DNA from 3 places in the Tindallia texcoconensis genome. Region 3 is predicted to be linked to each of the others. Evidence: riboswitches for the same ligand, from Rfam matches in the RefSeq annotation. Region 3 holds a riboswitch; each other region holds the start of a gene.

Region 1 (10,651 bases), 380 kb from region 3:
ATTTATCTGCAAATATATCATTTTTCGTATTGTCACTTTTAGGTGTAAAACATTTCGCAATATGATAAATGTCATCACAATATGCCATCAGAGCGTCAGTAATCTCTTTGTGGCAATCACACAATTTCTTCTTATCATAACTATCTTTATTGAATTCATCAAAAAAATTATTGAATGATTTATATACCTTCGTAGAGGATACTGTATAAATAGCCTTCGGATGCCTTAACCCATGTTCACTACCAAATAGAATTTTCTCATCAATATTTTCTAAAATGATTTCCAAGTCTGTAAAACTCGCACATTGATTGACTTTTAATATTTTATTCATTCTGCCCTCCATAATTTTTATTTCGCCTAACGTCTTATTCCCGCCACTCAGTTCGCTTTCTCTTCCATTTCAATAGGTATTTGCGAACCTTGGTTCGCTAATATCGACTTCTTGCTGTAATCACTAGCAATACAAACCCATTGTACTTCTGTCTTCCAACAACCTATCCAACGGACTCTGAATTTTTCTAAGACTCCTGTTGTTCACTTTGCTTAAAAGAGCAATCTCTTCTTCAATTATTCAAGACTTCAGGAAGCTTATTCCCTTTTTTAGGTCTTGGTATTTCGTAGGTCAATGGTTTATGCGTCAAGACAAACTGAAATATGACTAAAAACCTTGAAAAATGATCAGCTTTTTCCATAAGAATAACCACACCTCACAGAGAAAGGACAGAACATTCACTGTTTAAATTCGTCAAGAAATCATGTTATTCTTCGAAGAAATTGAAAAAGTTTTCACCACCTATGCTTCCGGAAAATAAAGACTATCCAGGGAGTATACTTTTCCCTTCACAAATCTCTCTAACCTATACTAAATTCCCCTCCCATCTCTTTCGACACCAGCCCCAAAAATCCTTTTGAATTTTGCAAGTATTTCGCTCTTTTTACTTCTTTTTCCATTTGTGCTCGCCGTCACAGTCAATTCTCTTTTTCTTCTGTATACTGAAGCTATAACCATAAAATACAATGAATCAGATAAAGGAGTGGATCGCATGAAGCCTTGGAGGCTCTTTAAAAATGGCGAGTGGCAAAAACAGGTGGATGTCCGAGATTTTATTCAGCAAAATTACGAACCTTATGACGGAAATGAAGATTTCTTAGAAGAAGCTTCTGTAAAGAGCAAGAAGCTATGGAACCAAGCAGATGAGTTGATTCAACAGGAGATTGAAGCAGGTGTGCTGGATGTGGATACAGAGCATTTTTCCGGCATAGACAATTTTGAACCTGGTTACATGGATCAGGAAAACGAAGTGATCCTTGGTTTTCAAAGCGATGCACCCCTGAAGCGGATTGTCAATCCTTATGGTGGCTATCGAATGGTACAGGATTCCTTGGATGCTTATGGATATGAGATGAATCCGGAGTTGGCGGAAGTATTTCAACAGGTACGAAAAACTCATAATCAGGGAGTGTTTGATGCCTATACCACGGAAATGAAGGAAGCTCGTTCTGCCGGTCTGCTCACTGGGCTGCCGGATGCTTATGGACGTGGCCGTATTATTGGCGATTACCGGCGTATTCCATTGTATGGAGTGGATTTTCTTATTGCCGAAAAACAACGAGATCAGAAGGAGCTTTTGGATGGAACTGCCACGGAAAGCAGAATTCGGTTGCGGGAAGAAGTAAGTGAACAAATTCGTGCTCTTAAGGCTATCAAAAGCATGGCCTCCAAGTACGGCGTGGATTTATCAGCGCCGGCAACCAATGCTAGGGAAGCGGTGCAATTCTTCTACTTTGCTTATCTGGCAGGAGTGAAGGAAAACAACGGAGCCGCTATGTCTCTGGGACGCAATACGGCTTTTCTGGATATTTATATCCAGCGGGATCTGCAGGAAGGCAACCTGACAGAAGTGGAAGCTCAAGAACTAATTGATCAACTGGTGATTAAACTTCGCATGGTTCGCCACCTTCGGACACCAGATTACAATGCCTTATTTGCCGGCGATCCCACCTGGGTAACGGAATCCATCGGCGGTATTGGCCTAGACGGCCGCCATCATGTCACCAAGACGGCTTACCGTTTTCTGCATACCTTAACCAATTTAGGCCCTGCTCCAGAACCAAATATGACCATTCTGTGGGATGAAAATCTACCTGCAGCCTTTAAGCGATATTGCATGAAGCAATCGGAAACAACTGGTGCTCTACAATATGAAAACGATGAGCTGATGCGTTCAATTTATGGCGATGATTATGGTATTGCCTGCTGCGTATCTGCCATGGCCATTGGCAAACAGATGCAGTACTTCGGCGCCAGAACCAATCTGGCAAAAGCCTTGCTGTACGCCATAAATGGTGGCATGGATGAACTTAAGTACAAGGCCGACGGAACTCCTTACAAACTGGTGGAAGGCATTGAGCCCCTAAAGGGGGAAGTGCTGGATTATGATCAGGTTATGGAAAACTACAAAAAAGTCCTTACCTATTTGGCTCGACTCTATGCCGATACCATGAGCACCATTCATTATATGCATGATAAGTATGCCTACGAAGCTGGATTAATGTCTCTTCATGACACCTTTGTTCACCGGTTTATGGCCTTCGGCGCCGCTGGTATTTCCATTGTGGCGGATTCCCTTAGTGCTATTAAACATGCCCGGGTGAAGCCTATCCGAAATCGTTTTGGCATTGCAGAAGACTTTGTGATTGAGGGAGATTTCCCTGCCTATGGCAACGATGATGATCGGGTAGATCAGATGGCGGTCGATGTGATTGAGTACTTCAGCAACGAGCTGAAATCCAACCCCATTTATCGTGAATCAGAGCATACGCTGTCCATTCTGACCATTACCTCCAACGTGGTCTACGGAAAGAAAACCGGCAGCACACCAGATGGCCGAAAAAAAGGTGAAGCCTTTGCACCCGGCGCCAACCCCATGCATGGCCGAGATCAAATGGGGGCTCTGGCATCTCTTAACACTGTAGCTAAGCTGAAGTACAAAGATGTTTGCCAAGATGGTATTTCCAATACTTTTTCCATCACACCGGAAACCTTAGGAAAAGATTCCGAAACTCGTTACCAAAATCTGGCTGGCATTCTAGACGGTTATTTCTCCCAGGGAGCCTTTCATCTGAACATCAACGTCCTATCCCGAGAAAAACTGCTAGATGCCATGAAACATCCCCAAAAGTATCCCAACCTGACCATTCGGGTTTCTGGTTATGCAGTGCACTTCAACCGATTAACAGAAGAACAGCAGCAAGAAGTGATTCAGCGAACCTTCCATGAGGCGGTGTAAGCCATGAAACTAGGAAAAATTCATTCTGTGGAAACCCTGGGACTTACGGATGGCCCTGGCATCCGAACGGTTTTTTTCCTGCAGGGCTGTCCTCTCCAATGCAAATACTGCCACAATCCGGACTCACAGTCCGGTTGTGGCGGTCATGCCATGTCTGCTGAAGAAGTGCTTCGCATTGCCAAACGATACCAACCTTATTACAAAAAAACTGGAGGAGGTGTCACCTTTTCTGGGGGAGAACCCCTTATGCAAAGCGAATTTTTGCATGAAGCTCTGGCACTCCTTAAACAGGAAGGCTTTCATACCGCCATGGACACCTGCGGTTTTGGACCAGAAAGCTGGATGGATTCCCTTTTAGACGTAACCGACTGTGTTCTCATGGATATTAAAGCCACGGATGAATCTACCCACTTGGAACTGACAGCAAAGCCCATCAGCGGCCGAGATGCTTTTTGGAAACGATTAACCAATTATCACGGTTCTGTTTGGCTGCGCCATGTGGTAGTTCCAGAATTTACAGATCACCAAGAAAATCTTGAAAATCTCTTTCAACTTGCTTGTCAGCTTCCAGCGGTTGAAAAAGTTCAGCTATTGCCTTATCATAAGAAGGGCCTTGAAAAATATTCAAAGCTGGGGATTCTGGATCCACTGGCTGGCATCCCAGAAATGGACCCTCAGCAGGCTGAACTATGGGAGACTCAATTAATGCATCGATTGAGAGCCTTCCAAGAGAAAGAGAGGTTATTATTGTGCCAAGAACACCAGAGTGCCGCTGCGAAGTTTGCGAGGGCACCACTTGCTTAAACCAAATTCCTTTGCTATCCAGCCTTACGGATGAAGAAGCCGCAAAGATTTCTACTGGTGTTTCCTTTAAAACTTTCCAAAAGGGAGAGATCCTCTTTCGAGCTGGTGAGAAAGCCGACCAGCTCTATATTGTCTGCAGTGGAAAAGTCAAATTAGTAAGCCATACCCCTGAAGGACGGGAGCAAATACTCTATATTTTAAAAGGCGGCGATTTTTTCGGTGCCTTTAATCTATTGAAGGAAAACAGGTTTGACGCTACGGCGGAAGCCTTAACCAACAGCCAGGTCAGTATGTTGTCTAAGTCTGAGTTTGACCGCATTATCCTCTCACATCCAGAGATCACCCTCAAGGTCTTTGAAAAAGCCTACGAACGAATCCGAAAGCTGGAAACCCTTATTGAACGGTTATCCACTTCCAGCCTGGATGCCCGGGTGGCTGGTCTTCTTCTTAATATGGTGCCAGATTTCGGAACCCATACCTCGGAAGGAATACTATTGAAACTGACCATGAGCCGAGAGGATATGGGCAGTTATTCCGGCATCGCCCGTGAAACCATGAGTCGAAAACTTCACTTGTTTGATGAACTAGGCTATATTCAATTAAAAAGCGCCCGGCAGGTTCTTATTAAAGACCTGGAGGCGCTGCGTTCTATCTTGAACGAAGAATAATTTTTCGTTGTTATTCGATGACCCGAACAGCAATGGACGGCGTTTCATAAAGGACTTGGTCTTCCTGTAGTAGTTGTAATACGATTTGTGTTTCTCCCACCGCTTCGCCTGCCAGATGAAAATAGTCTCCATGGCATTGAAAACTTACCACCTCACATCCTTCCTTTAGGCTGGCATTCACTGTGTAGTGACTTCCATCCACATTCATGGTCTTCCCTTCCGCATCTTCGACATAGGCGGCCAACAACACATTGTCACCTTCTTTAATCCAGGGAATTCCACCGTGCCAGTGGTCTCCATGAACATATGCCACTACGTCATGTTCCTGAGTGTTGATGATCTGAAACTCGTAAGCAGTGGTACTGGTCTCTTCATTTGCACCAGTAACGACTGGTTCTTCTACCACTGAACCACCTCCGCAAGCCACCAAAAACAAGGCTGCCACCATTGCTATTAGGAGTTTCCTCTTTATTGTACTCATCCTTTTCCTCCTTCGCTTTTATGCTGCTTCCACCATTTTACCATTATAGCCCAGGACATAACAGCAAGAGTTTTCTTTATAAAAAAACACCCTAGTTAGCTTTCCTTAGGGTGTTTTTTTATAAAACTTCTTATTCGGTGACACTTCGTTTTTTCGACCGATACCGGAAAACAACGGCAACAAGAGCAAAAATAAGCAAAGCTGCACCAATAGTGGGGACACGAGGCAAGGAACGACGCATGCCTTCCCCGACTACATATTCCGCCCGATGACCCATGTTGTCCTGAGCTACCAAAAGAACTGCACCTGTTGGATCATAGCTAAAGTAACCTTCCTCATCTACTTCTCCATGGGCAATCTCATTCTCCTCTTCATCGAAGACCGTAACCTCTGCATGACGGTTTGGTGAACCGTCATCAAAGACAACTTTAACTTTCCCTTCTTCGACGGTTTCAATGATCATGGCATGGGCAAATACGAAAACAGACGAAAAAAGAATGGCCATGACCATGGCAATGCTTAAGATTACAGAAAATTTCCTTTTCATTTTTATCACCTCTTTGTGTATGTTATGCTTGGTGTATTAGCATTTCTGGTTTGGATTTTTGTATTAGTTGAAGGGCGGATCCGGTTACCACTGCTTCAATCAATACCAAGGGGATATGTCCTACCACCAAAAGGTTAATCACAGACATAGCGCCTTCACCAAAGCGTGCATCTGTTAAAAATAATAAGATAATGAGTAGTACCACTGTAATGGCCACAGATAAGCCCCCTACTATGGCACCTCTTATAAATACCGAAGAATTTGCCATCCTATGGTAAAGTTTATAAGATAAGAGTGCTGGAACCGACAGCATTAGTGTATTAGCACCTAGAGAAGTTAATCCACCATGCTGGAAAAGAACTGCCTGTAACAACAGTCCAACAAAAATAGCCAAGGGGGCTCTTCTCCCTAGCATGACTCCCATCAGGCCAGAAAAAAGCGGGTGAATGGTAGAGGGACCAATAGGAATACTGATCAGCGCTACGGCAAAAAAAGCGCCGGCCATCAAGCTGGTTTTCGGTATTTCTTCCTCTTTCATTCCCTTCACCGCATAGGCCAGGGTAATCGCCGTAATGGCGGTAGTTCCTACCGCCACAGGTGTATTTAAGACTCCATCAGAAATATGCATTTCATCAACCTCTTTCTGTCTCTATACCTTTCTATTGCACGTGTACTTCTATTGCAGGCGTAACAAATTCTATCTCTCCATCGTGGATAAACTGGAATACTACCTGAGTAGTACCTTCTTGTTCTCCAGTAATATGAGCATGGTCGCCATGAAGGTCAATGCTTACAATCCCTTCTTCGGCACCTTCTGCCAGTGCAACGCCTAATGCATGATGCTCTCCATCCAAAACTTCTTCTTCCCCATTTTCTTCAATATAAGCGCCTAGAGAAATGTTTTCTCCTAGTGGGATTTCAGGAAGACTTCCATGCCAATGGTCGTCGTGCATGTCTGCAACAACTGCATCTTCTCTTCGATCAATAATTTCAAAAACATTAATGCCTTCAACCACTTCTTGCTCCACCTCTACTACTGGTTCTTCCACTGTTGTTGCTTCTGTCTCTCCAGAGCAACCTGTAAACATAAGGAGCCCTACGAATAAAACAACCCCTATAAAGATACTTTTCTTTGTTCCTTTCATCCTACATCCTCCTCTTTCTTTTTTTAGTTTATATTAAGCATTTTCCATGCTCAACATCTCTTTAAAGCACAAAGCGTTTTTGTGCTTCTTCCACGGTTCGTGGTGGTTTCTCCCAATGCCCAAATAGTTTTGCTAAGGTTGGCATAGGCAAAGAAGCTTCCTGGAGAACCGCTTCATTCCGCAGCAAATCATATCCTCCACAATCTAGTATGTTTCCACTTTTCATAATCACCACTTCATCTGCCCATCCATAGGCCACATCCACATCGTGGGTGCTGTATACCAAGGTAGCACCCTCTTGCACCAATTGATCTAAGATCTCTCTAAAGTGAACCGCTGCTTCAGGATCCAAGCCGGAAAAAGGTTCATCAAAAGCCAGTATTTCTGGTTTCATTGCTAATAAACCAGCAATGGCGGCCCGCTTTTTTTGACCCAGACTCAAGCTATAGGGTGGTCTTTCTGCTAGGTCTTCGATACCCACTCGACTCATAGATTCCATGGCTCTTTGATGAACTGTTTCTGCATCCAATTTTAAGTTTCTAGGTCCAAAGGCGATATCATTTAAGATGGTCGTAGAGAAAAGCTGATCATCTGGATTATCAAAAAGCAATCCCACTTTTTTTCGTACTTCTTGCATATGCTTCTTTTCAACAGATACTCCTTGGAGGATTACGTGTCCTTGTTGGGCTGGAATAACACCGTTCAAATGGTAAATAAGGGTGGTTTTTCCGCTGCCATTCACCCCTAGGATAGCAGTTTTTTTCTTCTCTTTGATCTGCAAATTAATATCCTGAAAGGCTGGTGTTTTATCTGGATAAACATAGCTTAAGCCAACGGTTTCTATGGCAAACATAAAAGCACCCCCTGGTCTATACTGATTAATGCGATCATGAATACAATAGGAATGCTAGCCCGTATCCAGTCCGCAGCCGTGATGTTTCGTGGCTTCCCAATGGGAATTTGCCCTTGAAAACTCCGAGATACCATGGCTCGATACACTGTTTCTGAACGATTAATGGATTTAATGAACAATCCCCCAAATACTTCTCCATAGATACCAAGGGAGTATCGGCTGGCTTGGGCTTGAAATAGTCTGGATTTCAGAGCTCTCATGGTTGTCTGCACATCCTGAATAAAGAGAAATCCATACCGATAAGCCAGATAAATGGTGGTGGTAATCACTTTTGGCATTTTAAGGTGTTCCATAGCTTCTAGCATTTCTTCGATAGGCTGATTGATGAAAACTGATAGGGTGAAGGTCATGGCGGTTAATGCTTTCAGCACAATCAGAGCCGCAAATTCAATCCGATCCGCTGCCGGAGGAATTCCTCCACTAAAAATAAGAGGAAGGCTCATCAGCGCCAAAAAAGGCATGAGCACGGATAATTTTTTTAGCAACTGAAGGCCAGAAAGTCCAGCCCAGAGTGCATAAAAAGCTGCAAAAACCAAAGCTACCACTAGAAGTCCTACATCGCCTAAACTAATCACTCCAAATACATAAATCAAACCAGCTATCAACTTGGTACGTGGATTCCATAGGTTTTTTGCTGCATTAAAATCTTCTTTTTTAAACCTTGATGCTGAAGAGTGGTGGCCGCCCATGGGTATTAAACTCCTTTTTTTCAAAAAATAATTCCGGACTTCGCCATGAAGTACCGGAATTGTCCACACAAAAACACTTGTCTCACACTAAATAGAAAGCAAGTGCATGGATCGCGACCAGCCCTTTCACTCGAAGGGTAACGCATCAGCATTCAGGCAGGTCTCCTGGCTTGCAGTCCTCACCTTCCTCTCCTTCCCGGCTTAAGGCCAGTGGTATTGCGAGGTTGGTTCCTGCTTACAGTGACGGGATCGCATCGGACTCTCACCGATTTCCCTATTCTCCCTTACGGGCACCTGAATGGATCTATGAAATTATTTTGGATACTTACTTCATAATGATTATGACACTAAAGTTTTTCTATGTCAACCCAATGGGGCGTAAGGTCCTGGTTCACTGCCAACAAAACCCTCTATGAGCCCCAACAAAAACCCATGGTAAAACTTTTTTAAACCTGTAGAATCATAAGTGGTATGAGGCCGCCAATAAAGACGTTTCACGTCACCTTAGCGGTTAGGAAAATCAAACTCTCGGAAATAACAATAGATCCGAAATGAGGTGAATCCGACGAATCCCCTACTGTTTACCATGAATCTAATTCGAAAAGGAGTGTTTTCAATGAAATTAATGAACACAAAATCAACTTTACTATCCACTGCTGCTATTTTAGGGTTGGCTGTCATCATGACAACCACCAGCCTGGGTGCATCCATCGGTGAAACCCTTAACGTAAACCTTACTAGTCAGGCCCATGGTCAAGCCACGGTTTCCAATGAAACACAGCGAGTTCCTATTTCTTCCTTCGATGCCGCAGAACTAGTTTATTTAAATGCTGTATCTGTACATCCAATTGTGTTGGATGATCAGGTTCCACACGAAGAGAAAATGGCTTTCTTTGAAGCAGAAGCTCAAAAAGCTGGATACATCGGCTTTCGATTTGCTGACTTGAAGGGACAAGCCCTTGCCCTGGATCAACAGGGAACCGCATTCGATGTAGCAGACCGCCAGTATTTCCAAAATGCCTTGGCTGGAGAGCCTAATGTTTCAGATGTTTTAGTTAGCAAAGAATCAGGAGAATCCATTGTTGTTTATGCCACTCCTGTTTATCTTAAGGATAATTTAGCAGGCGTTCTTTTCGCCTCCAGAAGAGCCAATTAAAAAACGGTCCTCAGCCCCCTACACCCAGAATAAAATCCGCCTGCAAGGAAATGCTTCCCGCCGGCGGATTTATTTTTGTGCTACTTCTACGGAAAATCGTTCTCGAAAAGTAGCCACATATTCACTGGGAGTAATGCCAGTATATTTTTTAAAGATTTTTCTAAAGTGTCCATAATCCGTATATCGAAGGTACTCCATCACGTCATAAACGCTTAACCTAGGGTCTAATAATAATAATCGGGCACCGTACATCTTAGTACGCATCATATACCTCGTTAAGTCCGTCTGACTCTCCGCAATAAAGGTTTTGCTTAAATAACTTCGATTTACATAGAGATGATCCGCAAGATCCTGCACAGTTTCCACATCAAACTGTTCATCTAGATACAATTCTATGGCACGACGCACCAAAGGGTGTTTACAGTGAGGAAGAAACACATCCCGGTATGATTGCTGAATAAAAATCATCGTCGCCATAAAACGCTCCTGAGAGTACGCTGCCTGACAAATCCATTCTGCTGCCCCTTGAGCCAAGTCTATTAAGGGCAAGCGTATTGGCTTCAAAGGCAAAAACTCAATCAATCTCTCCATGGCTTTAGCGTAATCATTTTGATGATACTCCGCCCCTTGCTTTTGAGCATCTATTTGCGTCCAATATTCTAAAAATAGTTTTTCCGTTTTAGGATACACCGCCGCTATTTCTTCTGCAATGGCCTTTGCCAATTGAATCCTTTTTCGCTCATCTTGAAGAAAATGCTCTGATAAACGCATGATCAATGCTTGCAACTCTGAGGAATCCATGGTTTCTTCTATATAATCAAAACAGCCATCTAGAAATACCCTTCTGACACGTTTGTAATCCATGGTATTTCCAGAAATAATCAAGGTGCTATTCGCCGCCAGAAACCATCGGTACTGTGGCTCCACAGAAAAGTAGACTTCTTCTTCCATCATAATT
Region 2 (10,651 bases), 310 kb from region 3:
GTGTCGGAGAAATTACCAGTATTAATGGTTCTCCAGCCGCTGAATATGACGCCCATATGGTCGCTTTGGCTAAAAATGCTATCATGGAAGAATTAGGAGAATCTTTAGAAGCAATCAGCACACCAGGAGCAGAAGATTTTCATTTTTATACGCAACGCTTAGGGGTCAAAACGGCCTATATCGGTCTTGGCGCTGATCTCTCACCAGGGTTACATCATCCAGAAATGAACTTTCATCAGGATGCTTTGATCAATGGCGTCAACTTATTATTTAATATGACAAGAAAAAAACTAATGTAATCAAGCAAAATCAAATGCCATTATATTTCATATTTCATACCAAAAAGGAGTGTCTGTAATGACCGCCAAAGAAAAAACTCACAAGAAATTTCAGGTGCCTCATACCTATACATTAATTATGATTTTTGTCATCTTTGCCGCCTTGTCTACTTATATTATTCCCGCAGGCGAATACACCATGACAGAAGACGAAACGCTGGGGATTACCTTAATCGATCCCGATAGTTTTGCATTCGTTGAGAAAAATCCAGTTGGACTTTTTACATTCCTTACTTCTATTCACCAAGGAATGGTAAATGGCGCTAATGTTATTTTTCTAGTGTTTCTGGTGGGTGGCTTTTTTCAGGTAATTAATGATACCGGAGCCTTAGATGCAGGAATCCGTGCTGCTATTGAAAAACTTCAGGGAAAAGAGTTGATGGTGATCCCTTTCATTATGCTTATCATGGCTATCTTGGGCATGTTAGGCATTGTCATCAATGCGGTTATTGCCTTTATTCCAATAGGCGTAGTATTAGCAAAACGGCTTAAACTAGATCCTCTCGTCGGTATGGCCATTATGTACCTGGGAGCTTACTCCGGCTTCGCCATGACTCCTATGGGACCTTTCAACACAGCTATCGCACAAGAAATTGCTGGAGTACCTATTTTCTCTGGTTTCGGCTATAGAACAGCTGTGATGGTGGTCGTATTCATCGCTACCGTTATTTACATCATGCATTATGCTAAAAAAATACGGGTAAACCCAGAAAAAAGCATCCTGGGCCAAGTAGATTTCGAAGTCAGCCAAACCGCTGAAGATATTCATTTCAACTTCTCTCATGCTATTATTCTAACAACTTTAGCTATTGGCTTTGCAGGATATGCTTATGGCTCAACCAGCCTTGGATGGGGACTAGATTACCTCAGTGGTATTATGCTCGGTGTCGCTTTAATTACAGGTGTTGTAGCAAAAATACATCCAGACGAAATGGCAAAATCTTTTATCAAAGGAGCTCAATCCATGGTGTTTGGTGCTCTGGTCATCGGGTTTGCCTCTTCCATCACTATTTTGTTAACGGATGGACGAATTATTCATACGATTATCCACGGAATGTCTATCCCTCTAGGAGCCGTAGGGCCTATTTTTTCATCGATAGGCATGTTTTTAGCCAATCTTCTGTTCAACTTTTTCGTACCATCCGGTTCTGGCCAGGCTTATGTGGTCATGCCCCTTCTTTCACCCATGGCTGATGTTGTGGGAGTATCTCGACAAGTAGCTGTATCAGCTTTTCAATATGGTGACGGGATTTCAAATATTATCATCCCTACATCCGGCGTTTTAATGGGCGCCATAGGAGTTGCTAAAATCCCTTATGAAAAATGGTTAAAATTTGTTATGCCTATTTTCGGTATATGGACTGGAATCGCTGTATTATCTATTGGATTTGCAACCTTGATCGGCTGGAGTTAAAGCAAAGCCCCTTCTGCAAAAGCAGCGGGGGTTTTTCTTTTGGATTTAGATCCAAGACCGAGAAAGTAAATGTGAATACTTCCCGTAAAGGGATTGTTGCTTACTTTGTTTTCTACCTGAAAAATATCCCTAATGACATGTTCCTGCAGTACCTGCTCCGGACTTCCAAAACTTTTAATGGTTCCTTGATGCAAAAGAATGATTTTATCACAATAGCTAGAAGCAATGTTTAAGTCATGAATGGCGGATAAAATACTAATATCCAGTTCTGAAATAATTTCCATGACTTCTATTTGGTATTTAATATCTAGATGATTTGTCGGTTCATCAAGAATCAACAACTCTGGCTTTTGCGTTAAACTTCTGGCAAACAAGACCCGTTGTTTTTCTCCACCGGACAAGGTCGTAAAGCTTCTGTTGGAAAATGCTTTCATCCCCACTTTTTCAATCATTTCATCGACAATCATGTAATCCGCCCGAGAATAGTTTTCGAAGGTTTTTTTATGCGGAGCTCTTCCCATCGCCACCATTTCTCGAACCGTAAAATCAAAATCAATGGTAGATTCCTGTTTTAATACCGCCATCTTCTTTGCAGTTTCTTTTTCTGACAAGGTACTGATATCCTGATGATCCATCAAAATAGTTCCTTTATCTGGACGCAGTGTTTTATAAATGGTTTTTAATAAGGTGGATTTTCCGCTCCCGTTTGGACCAACGATCCCGATAATTTCTTTGTTTTCTACTGCAAAACTGATGTCTTCAATAATTGGCGATCCATCGATTGATAGTGACAGGTCTTTTACAGAAACCATCATTTCGAGCCACCTCCAAAGGAGTAGTCATTCTTTCTAAGCAGCCAGATAAAAAATGGCCCTCCAAATAAGGCCGTAATGGTTCCTATAGGCATTTCTTCCGGCGCAAACAAGGTTCTAGCCAGCACATCTGCCCATATAAGAAACACAGCACCTAACAATGCCGATAAAGGAAGTACTTTTTTATGATCTGCTCCCACTAAGAAACGGGTTACATGAGGCACCATTAACCCTACAAACCCTATAGCACCACTAACTGCCACCATAATTCCTGTTGTCAGAGCCGTCACCACTAATAGCATTTTGCTAAGTTGATGGGTATTCACTCCAAGAGTGATAGCTGTTTCTTCACCCATTAACAAAATATTAAGCATTCTGGATTGGTAAAAAAGAAAAAGAAAAGTACCGATAACGGCTATCAAAGGAATCCATAAATGAGACCATTTAGTACCACCTAAACTTCCCATCATCCAAAAGAGCGCATTGCGAATTCCTTCTTCTCTTGGCGCTGTCATAATAATAATATTCGTTAGTGCATTTAACATGGCCGAAAGAGCTATTCCAGACAAGATAAGCCGAACAGGCAATACTTTTCCTTTTACTTGCGCCAGCATAAAAATAAACAGAACCGCCGCAAGGGCTCCTGCAAAGGCAGCAAAAGAAATCGCCATTTGTCCGAAAAACCGGAAGAATCCTAATACAATCACTAAGGTTGCGCCAACGGAGGCTCCGGAAGACACGCCTAAAATATAGGGATCTGCCAACGAATTTCTCAGAAGCGCCTGCATTGTAACTCCTGACAGCGACAGTCCGGCACCAACGATGGCTGCCAGAAGAACTCTCGGAAACCGAATATCCCATACAATGTGTTTTTGCGCTGTTGTCCAGTCTTCTTCCAGCAATGGTTCCAACACCGCGAACTGACTAAAGGCAATTTCCCACACGGTTCGAAACCCAATAGAGACGGGTCCAATAGCTACAGCCAAGGTAACAGAACCCACCAATAAGACCAAAAACAATATCGATAATTTTGGCATCGAAATCGATTTTTTCATCTAGACAGCTCCCTTTAAAACTGTTCTGGATAGAACCCTTCAGCTAATATCCGAAGGGCATCTACATTGCGCGGACCCTCAAAAACACCGGGAAGTGGCAGGATGACAAAACGTTGGTTTTTCACAGCATCCACCTCCTGCATAAAGGGGTTAGTAAGCAGTTCATCGATTTTCTCTTCTGCCGTTTCATCTCCATAGTCATTGATCACAATAACTTCTGGATTGCGGTCTACGACTTCTTCCCAATTAACACTTCCCCAGTTATTGGCAATGTCATCAAAAATATTTTTACCACCAGCCATTTCAATCAGGGTTGTTTGCAGGGATTGTCCCGCCGTAAATACCGCGTCTCCACCCATATCAAAAACAAGAACTTTCACCGGTTCTTCTATTTCTCCCAATTGTTGCTGAATCGTTTTCATCTCCTGTTGCATTTCACTGACAATAGCAATTGCTTTTTCTTCCACATCAAAAATCCTGCCCAAGTTCAGAAAGTCTTCATAGACATCATCCATGGTTGCTCCATTTACCAAGGTTCCTTTTACCGCATAGGCATGAATTCCATAGGTTTCCATTTCGTTCACAGAAGCTGTTCCATTTGCACCAAAGGCACTGTCACGCCCATATACAAAGTCTGGCTCAGCGCCTAGCAAAACTTCCATAGAGGGATATCTTTCGGCTAACACAGGGATACGGTCAAAATCATCCTTGAATTCCGGCAGGATTTCAGCGTTGTTAAAAGCCGTTCCTACAATACGGTCTCCCAAGCCTAAGGTAAATAATATTTCGGTTGTATGAACATTCATACTGACAATTCGCTCTGGCACTTCGGTAATGCTTAAGGTTCTATTAAAATTTTGGATCGTCACCGGTTGATAATCCGTTATTGTTTCTTTGGAGTCCGTTTGAACTTCTCCTTTTCCGCACCCTATAAAAAGCAGGATTCCCATCATTAGTAACAGAGACAGCCATTTTTTCTTCATTTTCATTCTCCTTTTTTAGGGCATTAAAAAAAGCCCCTTAATTATTAAGAGACTTCCCATCTTAGTTCTCTTTACCTACTTTCCCCTTGTCGCTTTACGCATGTTTTCATTTAAGGCAGGTCTCCTGGCTTGCGTTTCTTCCTCCTCCCAGCCTTCCCAAATTTCTTCAGTGGCATCTTAGGGATTCGTCTTCGCTTACAGTGGTGGGTCCGCGCCGGACTATAACCGGTCTTTCCTATTCTCCTCCTTTTAAGAGGCACCTTAAGGATTTATAGTTTATTTATCTATTCATCCTATCATAGGAAGATTATGAAAACAAGCTATTTCTTATCTTTAACGAAGTCGATCATCCAGGGGGCTCAGGGGGCTGGGGCTCAGTGGGGACAGGGGCAACTCGTCCTTCTCCTCCGAAATCTACGGTATTGCCCAGTAATTGTTTCGAGTATTTTACGAAGGCCCAGTTTTTCCAGAAATTCACGGACTAAAAGCAGACCGTGATTTGACGTTGTTCAAGTGAATAATCAAGGCTTATAAAGGATTTTTTTCCGACTGCCTCTATTCTTGTTCTTTTCTGATTATTGGAGGCCTCACTTTGCAGTCGCTGGAAGAAACACCAGAAAGAACAGGAAAAAAGTCCGTCCCCCCTGTCCTTTCTTACCTATGTCCTTCATGAAAAACTACTTTATTTCTTCCTGATTCCTTGGCTTCATACAAGGCCTCATCTGCATATTCAATGGCCTCTCTGACGCTTATCTTTTTTCCTGGAGCAACCGTAACGACTCCTATACTAATAGTGACCCGTTTAAACGGAGATGTCTCATGCTCCATGGCCAAATGATATACAGCATCTATGCTTTTTTGCGTTATCTTTTCCACCTCTGGTCCTTCAACATCTTCCAGCACTAAAGCAAATTCTTCTCCCCCAAATCGAGCAAAAACATCCTTTTTTCTTACCAGGTTATTGATGCACTTCGTCAAGTTTTTCAAGACTTCATCGCCTTGGATATGTCCATAGGTGTCGTTGTAATTCTTAAAAAAATCCACGTCTAATATCAAGATGCTTAACGCCTCCACTCGCTGTTGCCGCCATACACTTTCTAAGTATAGATTGAGGTAGCGTCTATTATAGATGCCTGTTAAAAAGTCTTTCTCATTTTCTTTCGTTAAAAGTGCATTCATGCTATGCAATTCCGACCTTGCTTTAAGAATCATCCCCATTAAAACAACAATGATGGTGAGCATCAGGGCATTTACAAAGAAAATCCACGGATACCCCAGTTGTGCGTTCCATAGGGTGACATCATCGACTCTGGCCACAGCCAAATACCAATTTCGCCCATCTGCCTTCTGAACAATTCCAAGGATGTCTTCCCCTTCATAGGCATAGGCCATTCGAACAATATCCTGGCTTTGCTTCGCTTCATTAAAATAATCCTTAAACAATGAAGAGCCTAAATCCGTATAAATATTTTGCCCTTCTAGATTAGGTCGATGGGTATGAATCATCATGGTCCCATCTTCATCCACCAACATAGAATAACTATTTCGTTTTTCCATTTCTGCCATTAGAAACCCTCGAATGCTTTCTAAAAACACATCCGCTGATATCACTCCAATAAACCCTTCCCGAAGGTATAGGGGGGAACTGATGGTCACCAACATTTCTCCTGTTTCCCGATCTACATACACACTGGAAACAATGGTTTTGCCAGCTTCCTGTGCTTCTAGATACCAAGTTCTGGTTCTGGGATCGTAATCATCCGGCGGAATCCATTGGCCACCTGTAATAAAATGGCCATCGGCTAATCCAATATATAGTTGAGAAATACTCGGGTCTTCATTATTGATATTCAAATAAGGGTTTTCTGTGTTGTAGGCTACCAATTCTTCATACGAAAAATTGTCATAAATATCTTTAGCCGTATTCACAATACTCTTTTTTTCTTTTATCCATAATCCAAAGGTGGCCGAGTCTGTTCTTAAATCGTTGACCAATGCATTGTATCGATTTTCCAACATTTCATTTCGCACCACATTAAAGTTATAGGCGGTTAATACCAATATGGCTAGAATCAGCAAACCCATGCTCCGTTGAAATATTTTTTTCATTTCCTCACCACCTATTCTTGAAAAAGGGATGTTCTGTCTTGTCATTCCATCCTTCTGTAGCCTTTTTTTACCCTTTCACCAAGAAGAAAAACATATAACTGACTAATCTCATCACACTCTTTTTTTTTGATCATGAAGGTGTATTTCCATATCCACTGGGTATTAAGTATTTATCGTTAGAATTTTCGGTCATTTTATGTTACTACCACTGTCCTTACAAAAAGAGGAAAGAAAGGATGAACAAGATGAAATCTTTAAAAACGAAACTAATTATCATGTTTGGAGCTATTTTTGCCCTAGTTTTCTTAGGGGCAACCTTTATCAACACCTCCCTTACCAGCAAATACATTGGTGAAGAAGTTGAGAGGGCCTTGGTAAGCAATGTCAGGGGTAATGCTTTGCTTCTGGAAGAGATGATGGATGATCATTTTGACTATATGGCTACCTTATCCGAACACCCAGAAATTTATCAAGGCGGCAATAATCCCTTAGACTATACGGACGCTGAGTGGAGGCGCTTCGCTTCTCAATTTCATCCGCAAATGGAAAGAAAAGGCTATGTAAGAATGTTTTTAAGCGATGACCAAGCCAACTCCTATCGCTTGGATAACGAAAGGGTTCACGTTGATATCACCACTAGAGAATACTACCAAATAGCCATGACTGGCCAACCCAATATCTCTGATGTTCTCATTGGCGCTGCATCTGGTGAAGCCATTCTCATTATCGCAGAACCCATTGAGCGAAATGGTCGGGTTCAAGGAATTTTATATGCCGTCATGAACCATCATGAAATCGATCGAATCAGTAGCCAATTAACCTATGGAGAAACTGGTTTTTCATACATTCTCAACGGACAAGGTGATCTTATTACAAGCCCTAATTTTGAACATATTGAAAACCAGGAAAATTTGATTGACCTTGCCAATGGGGATGATTCGATTGTGGGACTGGCGGAACTCCTTCAAGAAAAAGTCCTCCAAGGCGAAACAGGCTATGGCCAATATCGCGTCGAGGGTAATCAACGAGTAGCCGCTTACACACCTGTGGACCACCCTAATTTAGATTGGTATATCGTGACAGCCGTCAATGAAGCAGAAGTTTTTGCAGGTGCCAAATCTGCAAGTCAGGTGGGCCTCTTGATCGCCGTAGCTTCTTTACTGATCGTGCTGACCATTGTCTATATAGCAAGTGGTAGGATTTCCCATCCCATTGTAGCCGTTACACAAAAACTAAATAAACTAGCCACCCTGGATTTTTCCCAGCTAAAGGATGACAAGGAAGCAAAAACCTTGGACCGCAAAGACGAAATTGGCGAAATGACCAAAGCTCTTATTTCCATGAGAGATAATGTGGTTCAGTTTATTCAAGCAACTTCAGATGCCTCGGATCAAGTAGCTTCTTCTGCCGAAGAACTTACAGTCGCAGCCAACGAAACAAGTCTCTCTTCCACAGAAGTAGCGAAAACCATTACAGAGATTGCAGAAGGTGCCTCGGATCAAGCTAGTGATACCGAAAACACTGCCAATAATATAGAAGAACTACGCAAGTTATTAGACTCCAACGCTGAACTGATCTCCAAACTAAATGAAGCCGCCGGAAAAATAGATGCTGAAAAAGAAGATGGCTTTAAAATACTCTCGGAACTAGTGGAAAAAACCAAAGCATCTAATATCGCATCGGAAAAAGTCTATCAAAACATTCTTAGCAACAATGAAAGTGCTGAAAAAATCGAAACGGCCAGCTCGATGATTCAAAGCATTGCGGATCAAACCAATCTTCTGGCTTTAAATGCAGCCATAGAAGCCGCCAGAGCCGGAGAAGCAGGCCGAGGCTTTGCCGTTGTCGCCGATGAAATAAGAAAGCTTGCAGAAGACTCAAATCGTTTTACAAGTGATATAAAAGAAGTGATCCAAGAACTGAAATCCAAATCGGAAAATGCAGTTGATACGATGAATGAAGTAAAAGGCATTATCCAGCAACAAAGCAATAGTGTGAAAGAAACCGAAGATAAATTTGATGGCATTGCCACATCAACCGAATTGGTTAAGCAGGTTGTGGATCAGCTTAATGACTCGTCTGCCATGATGGAAAAAAACAAAGACAATATTGTTGAATTAGTCCAAAGTTTATCAGCTATTTCCGAAGAAAATGCCGCAAGTACAGAAGAAGCTTCTGCCGCTACGGAACAGCAAACCGCCAGTATTAAAGAAGTGGCTAACGCAGGTGAAAATTTAGCTTCTATTGCTGAAGATTTGCAAACCTTGATTAATCGATTCAAAGTGTAAGCATTCTAATGTTAGAAGGAAGGGATGCATCCGCATCCCTTCCTTCTTCCTAAAAACAAAACAAGACGCCTTATCTCTTTTCCCAAAATAAAGGAGCATTGCCATGACATGGATTCAGCATAAACTAGTGCGAAAAATATCTGTTTTCTTCATTCTTCTCACACTTTTTATATTGGGTACCAATAGTTATCTGATGAACCAGTCTTCAACGGGGTTTTTTATTGAGGAAAGTGAGAAAATGCTTTTACGAGATGCGGCGGTCCTCCAACAAGAAATAGATGGATATTTACAAGAATATTTAATGCTAGTAGATACCATGAGTAAAAACGAAGACTTCCTCCTCTTATTAGAAAGAATTGAAGACCGATATGCCAAAAGGGAAGACCCCCTCTATAGACGGGTCACCAGGCAGTTGCAAGGACTAAAATCTTTGGATTCAAGAATATCCCTGGTGTTTTTAGGATTGGCACAAGCCAATGATCTGATTACAGATCGCTATGACTACGATAGTCCCGCTGATTTTGATTTGCGAAACCGTTTTTGGTATCAAGAAACCATCGACGCCGATTCCACTGTCATTACTTCTCCTTATATTGATTTTGTAACTGGCGAAATGATTATCTCTGTGGCAAAAGCCATTTGGAAGCATGGGGAAGATATAGGCGCCGTTGCCATCGATGTTAAAATTGATGACCTTTACCAATTAATGGAGGACTATGACATTGGCATTTCTGGGTACCCCGTACTCGTTACCCACCAAGGAGAAGTGATTTATCATCCCTCCCAACCAGTTTTAACCCAACCTGGACAATTTTCTCTGAAGGATCACTTTCCTTTCCACAATGATTTTTTAACGGAGCCAAAGGGTGTTTTTCATTTCCATAAAAATCAAGATGCTTGGTATGCGGCTCATATTTCCTTAAAGTCAGCCGATTGGACTCTTATGACCTTTTTGCCAGAATCAGAAGTACTGGCTCCCTTGGGAATGCTCCACCAACATTGGTTGACCTTGTTATTGGGTTTTTCTGCTTTGGCGTTGGCACTTATTCTTTTGATCAGTCGCCAGATGACTCGACCTCTGTCCATCATCACCCATGAAATTCGCACCTACGAACACGAAAAGATCATGATGGCTTTTCCTACTCCTTTCTTTGAACGGACGGATGAAATTGGTAGCTTAGTCCACAGCCTTTATGAAATGTCTCACACCATTAGTCAATATACAGAAGAACTACAAGCACAAAACGAAGAACTCATCGAAGAATCCCAGCAACGAAAAGCGACACAAGACCGATTAGAACTTATTTTAGAATTGCTGTCAGGCAGTCAAGAAGCTACTTTCATTACGACTCGACAAGATACGTATCTTTATGCCAACGACCCTTTGCTGACCCTAATCAACAAAACGCCAGAAAGCCTTGCATCCCATGCTTTGTTGCAGGATACCTTTCAACTTGATGTGAAAAACCTACCCAAATTGGTGAAAGGAAATACCTTTCACAAAGAAATCACCTTAAGGCCCCCTCAGGAAGAACCGCAGGTCTTTGATTTGACCCTTCAATATGTCCAATTGGGAAAAGAACTTTATTATTTAGGCTATCTTCATAATATTACCAAAGAAAAAAAACAGGAACATGAAATCTTACAGCTTA
Region 3 (10,651 bases):
TTGCCGGCTTTGACCATTGGAACAAGTTCAGCAGCTATGATTACCCGGATGACACGGTCCAGTATGTTGGAGGTAATCCGGCAAGATTATATTCGTACGGCTCGGGCCAAGGGACAAAAGGAGTCTGTGGTCATCAATCGTCATGCGTTGAAGAACGCTTTGATCCCTGTAGTTACTGTAATCGGTTTGCAATTTGGATACTTGCTGGGGGGAGCGGTACTTACAGAAACCGTTTTTTCCATTAATGGTATTGGGCTTTTGATGGTGAATTCCATTAAAATGCGGGATTTCCCCATGGTTCTGGGTGGGGTATTGTTTATTGCCCTGACCTTTAGCCTTGTTAATCTGTTGGTAGATATCTTATACGGATTCATTGATCCTAGAATCAAGGCTCAATACAAATAATCAGAAAAGGAGGTCCTAAAATGTCACCTCATAATGATGATAATGGTTTAATGGATAAAGGAACCCCCCCAAAGGCAAAAGAGTTAACCAGGGAGGATGCGGTAGTAAAAAATTATCAATCCCAAACGGAAATTCATAGTGGTCCTGGAACAGGTCAAGAGAAAAAGATGGATGTGAAAACCATTGTACCACCAAAGAGAAAGAGTCAATGGGCAGAAGTTTGGAAACGATTGATTAAGAACAAAGCAGCTATTGTGGGAATGCTGATCATTGTAACCCTGATGCTTACTGCGATTTTTGCGGATTATATTGCACCGGTCCACTATGAAACACAAGATCTGGAGAATGTTCGGGTGGCGCCGAATTCCGATAACTGGTTTGGTACCGATAATTTTGGACGAGATATTTTCAGCCGGGTCGTCTATGGCAGTAGAATTTCGATTATGGTAGGTTTTATTGCCGTTGGTGTGGCAATGGTTGTCGGTGGAATCCTCGGCTCTATATCCGGATACTACAGTGGTAGAATTGATAACGTCATCATGCGTTTAATGGATGTTTTGCTGGCCATTCCTGGAATATTACTGGCCATAGCCATAGCCGCAGCCCTAGGGCCAGGGCTTGTAAATGTCATGATTGCCGTAGGGATTGCATCGATACCCCGGTATGCTCGAATCGTTCGTGCCTCGGTACTTTCCCTTAGGGATCAGGAGTTTGTAGAGGCGGCAAAAGCCGTTGGAGCCAATGACTTTAGAATCATCACCAAATATATTTTGCCCAACTGTATGGCCCCTATTATTGTGCAGGGAACCTTAGGGGTTGCGGAAGCCATTCTTTCTGCAGCCGGCCTAAGTTTTATCGGCCTTGGTATTCAGCCGCCAACTCCTGAGTGGGGTGCGATGTTGTCTACGGCTCGAATATATATCCGAGATGCCTGGTGGATGGCCATTTTCCCAGGGCTTGCAATTATGTTTACCATCTTTGGTCTGAACCTGCTGGGGGATGGTCTTCGAGATGCATTGGATCCAAGGTTAAAAGGCTAAAGTCAAGGAAGGGAGTGTCGTATATGGCAAAAGATTTGTTGAAAGTAAAGGACTTGTCCATTCAATATAATACGGATGACGGGGTTGTAAAGGCCGTCGATCATATGACCTTTGAAATTGGCATAGGAGAAACCATTGGAATTGTTGGAGAAACTGGTGCGGGAAAAACCACAACGGCCCTAGGGATTATGCGATTGGTTCCAGCCCCTCCGGGAAAAATAGTCCAAGGGGAAATTCTCTTTAAAGGGGAAGACTTGCTGAAGAAAAAGGAAGAGGAAATGCGAAACATTCGAGGAAATAAAATTTCCATGATTTTTCAGGATCCCATGACTTCCTTGAATCCGGTCATGACTACGGAAGATCAAGTTGCCGAGGTGATTTTACTTCACCAAAAGGCAAATCAAAAAGAAGCTTTGGAAAAGGCCAGAGACATGATTGAAACCGTAGGTATTCCAAGGGAACGTGGCAAAGAGTATCCCCATCAATTCAGTGGTGGCATGAGGCAACGTATCGTCATTGCGATTGCCCTTGCCTGTAATCCAGAGCTGTTGATCGCAGATGAACCCACCACGGCATTGGATGTAACCATCCAAGCTCAGGTTTTGAAACTCATGAAACGACTGAAAGACGAATTTGAAACATCCATGATCATGATCACCCATGACCTGGGAGTAGTGGCAAATATTTGTGATAAAGTAGCCATTATGTATACGGGATACGTGGTGGAATATGCCAAAGTAAGCGATCTGTTCGAAAGGCCATTGCACCCTTATACGGAAGGGTTGTTCGGTTCTATTCCCAATGTCGAAGAGGATGAAAAGCGGTTAAAGCCCATAAAAGGGTTGATGCCGGATCCAACGGAAATTCCTGAAGGATGTCCATTTAATCCACGATGTCCTAAGGCCATGGACATTTGCAGAAAAGTACTACCGGATAGAGCGGAAGTGAAAGAAGGGCATTTTGTCAATTGTCATCTGTATCCGGCAGAACAATACAGAAAGTAGGAGGTGAAAGGAATGTTGAAAAATATTTTAGAAGTAAAAAATCTGAAAAAATATTTTAAAACCCCGAAAGGAATGCTTCATGCCGTAGATGATGTCAGCTTTTTTATCAAAGAAGGAGAAACCTTAGGCCTCGTAGGCGAGTCTGGTTGCGGAAAATCCACTACGGGTCGGGCCATACTGCGACTGGTTGAACCCACAGCGGGAGAAGTAAACTTTGAGGGAAAAAACATTGTGGATTTTAACGGATCCCAGATGCGTGAAGCTCGAAAGAATATGCAAATCATCTTTCAAGACCCCTATGCATCCCTGAATCCAAGAATGAACCTGGGGCAAATTATTTCCGAGCCTCTTTTAATCAATAAAGTATTCAAGGATCGTAAAAAAGTGACGGATCGGGTGAAGGAGTTAATGGATACGGTTGGTCTGACCCCAAGACTCCTAAATGCCTTTCCTCATGAGCTTGATGGTGGAAGACGTCAACGGGTGGGTGTGGCCAGAGCGCTGGCCCTAAATCCTAAGTTCATCGTTCAGGATGAGCCGGTATCCGCTCTGGATGTATCGATTCAAGCCCAAATTCTTAATCTAATGCAGGATATCCAGGAGGAACTGGGTCTTACGTATCTCTTCATTTCCCATGATTTGAGCGTGGTGAAACATGTGAGTGATCGAATTGCGGTGATGTACCTTGGGAAAGTAGTGGAGCTTTCTGAATACAACGCTATTTTCAAAAATCCCTTGCATCCCTATACCCAAGCCTTGTTGTCGGCCATACCAGTACCCAGGGTAGATGCACCGGATAATATGATTATTCTTGAAGGGGACGTACCAAGCCCTATAAATCCTCCGGAAGGCTGCCGTTTTTACGGTCGATGTCGACATCGACAGGATATTTGTAAAACAAAGACCCCGGAGTTAAGGGAGTATGAACCTCAGCGATTTGTGTTATGCCATTTAGTGGAAGAATTACAAAAATAACGGAATGGTTTACAAAGAGCAGAGACTCTTTTCCAAGCTGTATATTTTTGATGAAAAGGGCTCCTGACCACAAAATTGAGCTCTTTTCCCTTTTTTGATCTTTGCCCATGGGGGAGGAAAATTTCAATGTCCAACCAATACGATTACACAAAAATTCCGAGGCTTTCCACAGTGCTTTGGCTTGTTACCAAAGAAGGCCTGTTGGCGACACTGATTGCTGCTGTCATGGGAGCTGTCTATGGTTTTTTCTTGTCTCAGAAACCTTTACTGCAACTGGCAAACAATGCTATTTTCTTAATGGGAGTCGTTTTAGGCTGCTATGCTCTTTTTTTTGGTATCCAGCGGGATAAAAAAATCTTTAAAAACATGTTTCACAGCCATCTAAAAGAACAGTATTTGGAGAAACTCTCTCTTCGAAAAGAAAGGGCCATTCATTTTTATCGAGCCTTCGTGGTTTTTATGATGGCGATCTTTTTGGATCTGGTTCTGTTTTATCTTTAACCCTGGGAGAATCATCAGGACTTTTTCTTGTGGTAAAAGAGTGCTTCTGATATAATGATTCACATCAATTAAATATTTTTCAGGTGTTTAACCAACACAATTGGGAAAGGGGTTAGAAACCCCTGCAGCCCCCGCTACTGTAAGTGTGGATGAAAACGGCAAAAGCCACCAAAGGAATCCTTTGGGAAGGAGCCGTGAGTAAAAGGAAACACAAGCCAGGAGACCAGCCTGAGAAAATTGCACCAAACCCTTCGGAGGGAAGGGCCCATGGGGTGAGTGACATACGAACACATGGCGTCTTTTCCGGCGGCATGTTTTTTTGTGACAACAGAAATAGAAAAAAGGAGTTGTTTGAAGATGAAAAAAGCATTAGTCATTCTGGCCCATGGAAGCAGGGTACCAGAAACCAGCGATACCGTCAAAGAATTGGCAGAACATGTGAAGATACGTTCAAAAGATGAATTTGCAATGACCGGATACGCTTTTTTACAGTTTGCTAAGCCAGAGTTGGAAGAAACCCTAGAGACATTGATAGAAAAAGGTGCAACAGAGATCGTAGTAGCTCCGTTTTTTCTATTTGCGGGCCATCATATGCAACATGATTTACCAGAAGCCCTAGATAAAATGAAAGAAAGATATCCAGAAGTCACCTTTAAAACATCAGACGTCATTGGACAGGATTCAAGAATGACGGATATCCTATTAGATCAGATCAGAAAGGTATAAGGAAGAAGAACCCATAGGAGGAGCTTGGATGGCCAAAGGATTTGTACTGGCCGGCACCCATAGTGGTGTCGGGAAAACAACCATTACCCTTGCATTGTTAAAAGCTTTGAAAGAGCGGGGCCATGAGGTGCAACCCTGTAAAGTGGGGCCGGACTTCATTGACCCTCAGTTTCATCATGCCGTCACCGGAACCCCCTCCTACAATCTGGATAGTTGCCTCATGGGTGAAGCTGGTGTTCAAAGACAGTTGGAACAAATTCTTCGAGAAGATCAAATAGTGGTGGTGGAAGGTGTCATGGGGCTTTATGATGGCATGGGGAGCCGTAAAGAAAACGGGAGCACTGCGTGGATTGCCAGATTGTTGAAATTACCGGTAATTTTAATCATAGACGGTGCAGGCATGTCTACCAGTGCGGCGGCCATGGTGAAAGGCTATGAGATGTACGACCCAGCATTGAAGGTGGCAGGGGTTATTATTAATCGTATATCCGGCGAGAAACACTACCAGCTAATTCGTCGTGCCATTGAACGAGACACGGGCATTCCTTGTCTGGGGTGGATGGCCAAGGATCAAGGCCTAACTCTGAAGAGTCGCCACCTGGGGTTGATTCCAGCTACAGAAGTGGAGGCTCTGAAGGAAACCCTCCAGAAAGCCTCGGAAGCTGCTGAAAAAACCTTGGAGATCGATAGGATTTTAGAACAGGCTGCCATCCTTCCAGTACCCTTGAAAACCAAGGAAAACCTTCAGCAGAAAAGGGATTTTAGGATTGGGATTGCCAAAGACCAAGCCTTTCATTTTTACTATCCAGCCAATCTGGATTGGCTGAAGAAACAGGGATGCACCCTAGTAGAAGTAAGCCCTATGCAGGACAAGCATTTGCCAGATTCTTTGGATGCCCTCTACTTGGGAGGCGGATTTCCAGAAATCTTTGGAAAGGAATTGGAGGCAAACACTTCCTTTAGAAAAGATTTAAAAGAGAAGGTTCAGCAAGGATTACCGGTATATGCAGAATGTGGTGGATTTCAGTATTTATGCCAAAGCTTGACGGATTTCCAAGGAAACACCTGGGAAATGGCAGGTGTTTTTCCAGGGAAAGCTTACATGACCAATCGGCTTCAACGATTTGGCTATGGTTCTATTGAAACCAACCCAGAAAAAGGATTTTTTACAGAATCCTTGCAGATCTCAGGCCACGAATTTCATCGAGGAGTAGTGGAAACACAGGAGCCTGGGGTTCTTTCCATCACCAAGATTCAGGATCCTTCAGAAAAAAGAGACCCAGTATCCTGGAAATGTGGCATGACCATCCATCATGCTTTTGGTGGGTTTCCCCATGTTTTTTTTGAATCCAATCCAGCCTATGCCATGGAATGGCTAAAAAAAATCCCTGGCTGGCAGTCATCCAACAAAGAGGCTGAAGAACCAGAAAGGAAGCCTTTATGATACAACCAATACCAAGTCTACGAGACATAAGCATACTGAGGCTTTCTGGCCAGGAATATCTATTAATAGCCTGCGATTCCTGTGGAGCCATTGGTCAAAAAGAAAAAGACCTGGTTCGAGTATCACCAGCAATCACCGGATACTATACCTGTCGGGTAGCAACATTAGAAATTTTGGCAGCTGGCGGCCAGGTACATACGGTGATCGACACCCTGTCTGTAGAATGGGATCCGACAGGAAAAGAGATTTATCAAGGTATTCAGAGGTTCTTAGCAGAAGCAGCCTTAGAAACAACCACCATCAATGGAAGCACCGAGGAAAATTTTCCTACGGTACAAACTGCCATGGGGATAACGGTTCTAGGGACTGCCCATGAAGAGACCCTACGGTTGCATAAAAGCCAACCTAAGGATGAAGTATGGGTATTGGGATTGCCAAAGATAGGAAATGAAATTGCCCATCCCTTTGATCCGGAAGTGGCTTCTGTCACCAGCATTCAGGCCCTGCTTCAGGACCCCAAGGTGACGGCCATGATTCCCGTAGGGTCCAAGGGAATAAGCCACGAAGCCTCCCTTTTGGCAAAAGAAAGTGAATTAGAAATAGAATGGGAACCAGAGCTGGCCGTATCCTTAGAAAAATCTGCTGGACCAGCTACCTGCGTGGTTCTATCCATGGATCCCCACATCCTGCCAGCATGGAAAAAACAATTGGCTTCTGAGGTGTTTTGGAAACTGGGACGCATGAAAGGGGAACCAGCATGAAACGTATTGTTTCCGCCTGTCCAGGTTCCTGTGGGGAATGGCTCCAAGGGTGGATCATGGGTGGCGAAAAACTGATTTCCTATGCCATCGACGGTTTTAGTCGTGTGACCATAGAGACAGCTAAGGACCATGCTGATGGCCATAGGTGGTTGCGTCAGCATCGTCCCAGGGCTTGGAAAATGATGGCATTGGCCATGGAAAAAGCAGCCATCCCATCAGAAGAACAAGCCTCCTTTTCCCTAAGGCTGGAATCGCCTTTGCCCTTGGCTAAAGGAATGGCAAGTTCAACAGCGGATTTGGCAGCCGTAGGGGATGCGGTGACTCGTTGGTTTGGAAAACCATTAACGGCCCAAGAACTAACAAACCTATGTGCAGAATTAGAACCTACAGACAGTATTCTTTTTCCAAGGCTTAGTTTGATGGATCCCTTGACAGGAGAAGTGAGCCTGACCTTGGATGCATGGACACCGGCATTGGAAGTACTGGTATTGGAAGGAAAAAAAGACATTGAGACCGCCACATCCCGAAAAACAGACCACCATGAAAAACGAAAAGCCTATGCCGCGGAAATGGAGAAGGCTTTAAAGCTTTTCCAGAGAGGATTGAAAGAAAAGAAGCCTTTTCTCCTGGCAGAAGCCGCTTGGATCAGTGCCCAAGGCAATGAAGCCTTTATTTCTCAGCCCGGTCTGTGGTCCATAAGGGAGTTGGCCCTTGAATGTGGTGCACTGGGCGTCAATGTAGCCCATAGCGGCAGCACCCTAGGGGTGCTCTATGAACCTAGGGCCATGGACAAGGAAAAGTTTTATCACGGGTGGAAAAGTTTAGAGAGTAGCAAAGAATACCAACACCCACGGCAGCAGCAAATGATTGCCGGTGGCATCCGGAGGGAGGAATAACAATGGAAATAGAATGGAATCCTGAAAATATAGAAAAAAACAGTTTTCAAATAATACGATCTGAAATGAAAACACCTCTAGCCCATCCGGAAATGGAAGATATCCTTGTAAGGGTGATTCATACAACGGCGGATTTTACCTACGCAGATGCCCTTCATTTTAAGCTGGGCTCCTTGTCAAAACCAGAGGAAGCATTACAGGCTGGCAAAAAAATCTATACAGATACTCGGATGGTTTTGTCTGGGATTAATAAGCGAATTTTAAGGTCCTTGGGGATGGAAGTCTACTGCCTAGTGGATGATCCAGAAGTGGCGTCTCTTGCCAAGGAACAAGGACGAACCCGATCGGCGGTTGCCGTCGAAAAAGCCGCCACCGATCCAGAAACATCGATTTTTGTTTTTGGGAATGCACCTACAGCACTTTTTCGGTTATGCCAATTGATAGACGAAGGCAAAGCAGATCCAGCCCTTATTATTGGAGTACCAGTGGGATTTGTAGGAGCAGTCGAATCCAAAGAAGCCCTCCTTACCTATGAGGTGCCCAGCATCTCAGTTCAGGGTCGTAAAGGTGGCAGTACCGTGGCGGCAGCAATTGTGAATGCACTGCTGAAAAGAAAATGATGGAGGCGTATTCATCATTGGAAAAAACGAGGTGGTGATCCCATGGCAAGGAAAAAACTGAAAAAAGGCTTTACTACTGGCGCCTGTGCTACTGTCACGGCAAAAGCGGCGGCAAAGATGCTGGTGACGCAAAAAACCGTCTCCCTAGCCTGGTTGATCCTCCAAGGCGAAGAAAAGAAATTTCAGATTTTAAAGCCAGAAGTCACACAAACATCGGCTTCTTGTTACGTGATTAAAGATGCCGGCGACGATCCGGATATCACCAATAAAGCCTGGATAAAAGCCCAGGTAGCATGGCGGAAGGATACAGAAATCAAGTTGCATGCTGGAGAAGGCATTGGAACCGTGACGAAAAAAGGGTTGCCGGTGGCCGTAGGAGAACCAGCCATCAATCCAGTACCCCGCAAAATGATCAAGGAAGCCGTCCGTGCCATCATTGGAGAAGAAAAAGGCTTGGATGTGACGATTTCCATCCCTGGTGGAGAAAAACTGGCGGAGAAAACCTTTAATCCAAAACTAGGAGTGGTAGGAGGGCTTTCAATTATTGGAACCACAGGGATTGTAGAGCCCATGTCCACCAGTGCTTGGATCAAAACCCTAGAAATGGAATGCAGCGTCATGGCGGCAGGAGGCAATCGAAATTGGATTGGAGTTCCTGGCAACCATGGCCGAGATTTTGCACGAGATCAGTTCCATTTACAGCCGGAAAAAATGGTGAAATTTGGCAACTTTCCAGACACCTTATTGGAACAGGCCCAGGAACATGGGGCAGAAACTTTGCTCTTGGTAGGCCATGTGGCAAAATTGGTTAAAATAGCCGGTGGTATTTTCCATCTGCATAGCAAAGTAGCAGACGGAAGGCTGGAAATTCTGACAGCGGAACTGGTGAAATGCAACACCCCCTACCCACTGCTCCGGCGTGTGGTTTATGCCAATACCGTTGAAGAAGCGGCCAGTATCCTTGTGAAAGAGGGCCCAGAGCACTTTTTTCATAGATTAAGCCATGCCATTACCCAAAAAGCCAAGGCTAGAACTGGAAAAGACGTGGAAGTTGGTACGATTCTTTTTTCATACGAAGAAGGAAGCTTGGGGATGTGTTCCCAAGCCAAAAAAATCCTGGAGGTGATGACATCATGAAACCTATCCATGTGATTGGCATGGGCCCTGGCCATGCAGATTATCTGCTGCCGGCGGCTAGGAAAGCCCTGAAACAATGCCATCTCTTAGCAGGAGGTGCTCGTCTGATTGAGACTGGAGAAGCCTTTGCTCCACCAGAGGTGATAAAATTCCCCCTGAAAAGCCAGCTTAAAGCATGGTGTCATCAGCTTCAGGATACCCTTCGGCAGCAACCGGAAATACAGGCAGGCATTTTGCTTTCGGGAGACCCGGGGTGCCACAGCCTAGTTCCCATGCTGCATCAATATTTTGATTCAAATGCCCTCATTCTGGTGCCCGGGATCAGCTCCGTCCAGCTGTTTCTAAGCCATCTACAGCTCCCCTGGACACACGGGCCCGTCATTAGCTTGCATGGGCGCCGCAGCCAGTGGATGGATGTTCTTCGGCACCATTCTTTTATCCATTTACTTACCGACGCTAGCAGTGGACCAGAGGTACTGGCAAAGGAATTATTGGATGCTGGCTACCCCCATGCCATGATGGCCGTCGGTGAGAATCTTTCATATCCGCATCAAAGGTTATTACTTGGATCTCCAGAAACCATTAAGCAACAGGCACCTTATCAAATGAATGTGGTGGTGATTAGCCTTGACCCAACAATTAAACAACACCTGCAACATCGAAAAATGGCTCTCCATTCCCTCACCGGGACTACCGGATAAGGCTTTTATCCGAGGGGAAGCCCCCATGACCAAACAAGAAGTACGGTGGCTTGTATTAGCCATGCTGCAGATAAGACCAGGGATGACGCTGCTGGACATGGGATGCGGGAGCGGCTCCGTTACCGTAGAAATGGCTCGAATGGCAGGTTCTGGACGTGTATACGCCTTGGAACAAAAACCAGAAGCCGTAGAATTGACAAAGAAAAATCTAAATCAATTTGGACTATCTAACGTCACCATTTTGCCAGGAAGAGGAGAAAACCTTTTAGAAGAATTGCCGGAGTTGGATCGTGTCTTCATAGGTGGCGCTGGTGGTGCCTTGGAAGAAATAGTGCAGTACGTGGCTAGGAAAATGAAGCCAAAGGGACGAATGGTGATTACCGCCGTCACCTTGGAGACCGTCAGCTTAGCAAGGCAACTCCTGAAGCAGGAGCCCTTTAA

The links. A riboswitch is a leader RNA that binds a small molecule or an ion and turns the genes downstream of it on or off. The one in region 3 is predicted to bind cobalamin.
Region 1: it holds a riboswitch for cobalamin, as region 3 does, so the genes downstream of both, cbiQ (cobalt ECF transporter T component CbiQ) here and ACZ47N_RS07375 (sirohydrochlorin chelatase) in region 3, are expected to answer to the same signal.
Region 2: it holds a riboswitch for cobalamin, as region 3 does, so the genes downstream of both, ACZ47N_RS06010 (ABC transporter substrate-binding protein) here and ACZ47N_RS07375 (sirohydrochlorin chelatase) in region 3, are expected to answer to the same signal.

Annotation. Positions count from the first base shown of each region.
Region 1 is NZ_AP042431.1:1,989,983-2,000,633, reverse strand. Features, by position in the region: gene ACZ47N_RS08955 (hypothetical protein) at 1-331, opposite strand, end outside; gene pflB (formate C-acetyltransferase) at 1,044-3,290, shown strand; gene pflA (pyruvate formate-lyase-activating protein) at 3,294-4,094, shown strand; gene ACZ47N_RS08940 (Crp/Fnr family transcriptional regulator) at 4,040-4,762, shown strand; gene ACZ47N_RS08935 (hypothetical protein) at 4,773-5,243, opposite strand; gene ACZ47N_RS08930 (hypothetical protein) at 5,374-5,790, opposite strand; gene ACZ47N_RS08925 (CbiM family transporter) at 5,813-6,418, opposite strand; gene ACZ47N_RS08920 (hypothetical protein) at 6,450-6,935, opposite strand; gene ACZ47N_RS08915 (energy-coupling factor ABC transporter ATP-binding protein) at 6,997-7,788, opposite strand; gene cbiQ (cobalt ECF transporter T component CbiQ) at 7,776-8,537, opposite strand; cobalamin riboswitch at 8,676-8,850, opposite strand; gene ACZ47N_RS08905 (PDC sensor domain-containing protein) at 9,154-9,693, shown strand; gene ACZ47N_RS08900 (helix-turn-helix transcriptional regulator) at 9,763-10,651, opposite strand, start outside.
Region 2 is NZ_AP042431.1:1,301,930-1,312,580, forward strand. Features, by position in the region: gene ACZ47N_RS05990 (amidohydrolase) at 1-299, shown strand, start outside; gene ACZ47N_RS05995 (YfcC family protein) at 358-1,752, shown strand; gene ACZ47N_RS06000 (ABC transporter ATP-binding protein) at 1,749-2,567, opposite strand; gene ACZ47N_RS06005 (FecCD family ABC transporter permease) at 2,564-3,619, opposite strand; gene ACZ47N_RS06010 (ABC transporter substrate-binding protein) at 3,634-4,602, opposite strand; cobalamin riboswitch at 4,700-4,881, opposite strand; gene ACZ47N_RS06015 (sensor domain-containing diguanylate cyclase) at 5,257-6,711, opposite strand; gene ACZ47N_RS06020 (methyl-accepting chemotaxis protein) at 6,957-8,999, shown strand; gene ACZ47N_RS06025 (bifunctional diguanylate cyclase/phosphodiesterase) at 9,103-10,651, shown strand, end outside.
Region 3 is NZ_AP042431.1:1,614,775-1,625,425, forward strand. Features, by position in the region: gene ACZ47N_RS07350 (ABC transporter permease) at 1-405, shown strand, start outside; gene ACZ47N_RS07355 (ABC transporter permease) at 426-1,445, shown strand; gene ACZ47N_RS07360 (ABC transporter ATP-binding protein) at 1,469-2,449, shown strand; gene ACZ47N_RS07365 (ABC transporter ATP-binding protein) at 2,462-3,424, shown strand; gene ACZ47N_RS07370 (hypothetical protein) at 3,551-3,925, shown strand; cobalamin riboswitch at 3,990-4,171, shown strand; gene ACZ47N_RS07375 (sirohydrochlorin chelatase) at 4,283-4,651, shown strand; gene ACZ47N_RS07380 (cobyrinate a,c-diamide synthase) at 4,680-6,095, shown strand; gene ACZ47N_RS07385 (hypothetical protein) at 6,092-6,856, shown strand; gene ACZ47N_RS07390 (GHMP family kinase ATP-binding protein) at 6,853-7,752, shown strand; gene ACZ47N_RS07395 (precorrin-8X methylmutase) at 7,755-8,372, shown strand; gene cbiD (cobalt-precorrin-5B (C(1))-methyltransferase CbiD) at 8,415-9,509, shown strand; gene cbiE (precorrin-6y C5,15-methyltransferase (decarboxylating) subunit CbiE) at 9,506-10,210, shown strand; gene cbiT (precorrin-6Y C5,15-methyltransferase (decarboxylating) subunit CbiT) at 10,236-10,651, shown strand, end outside.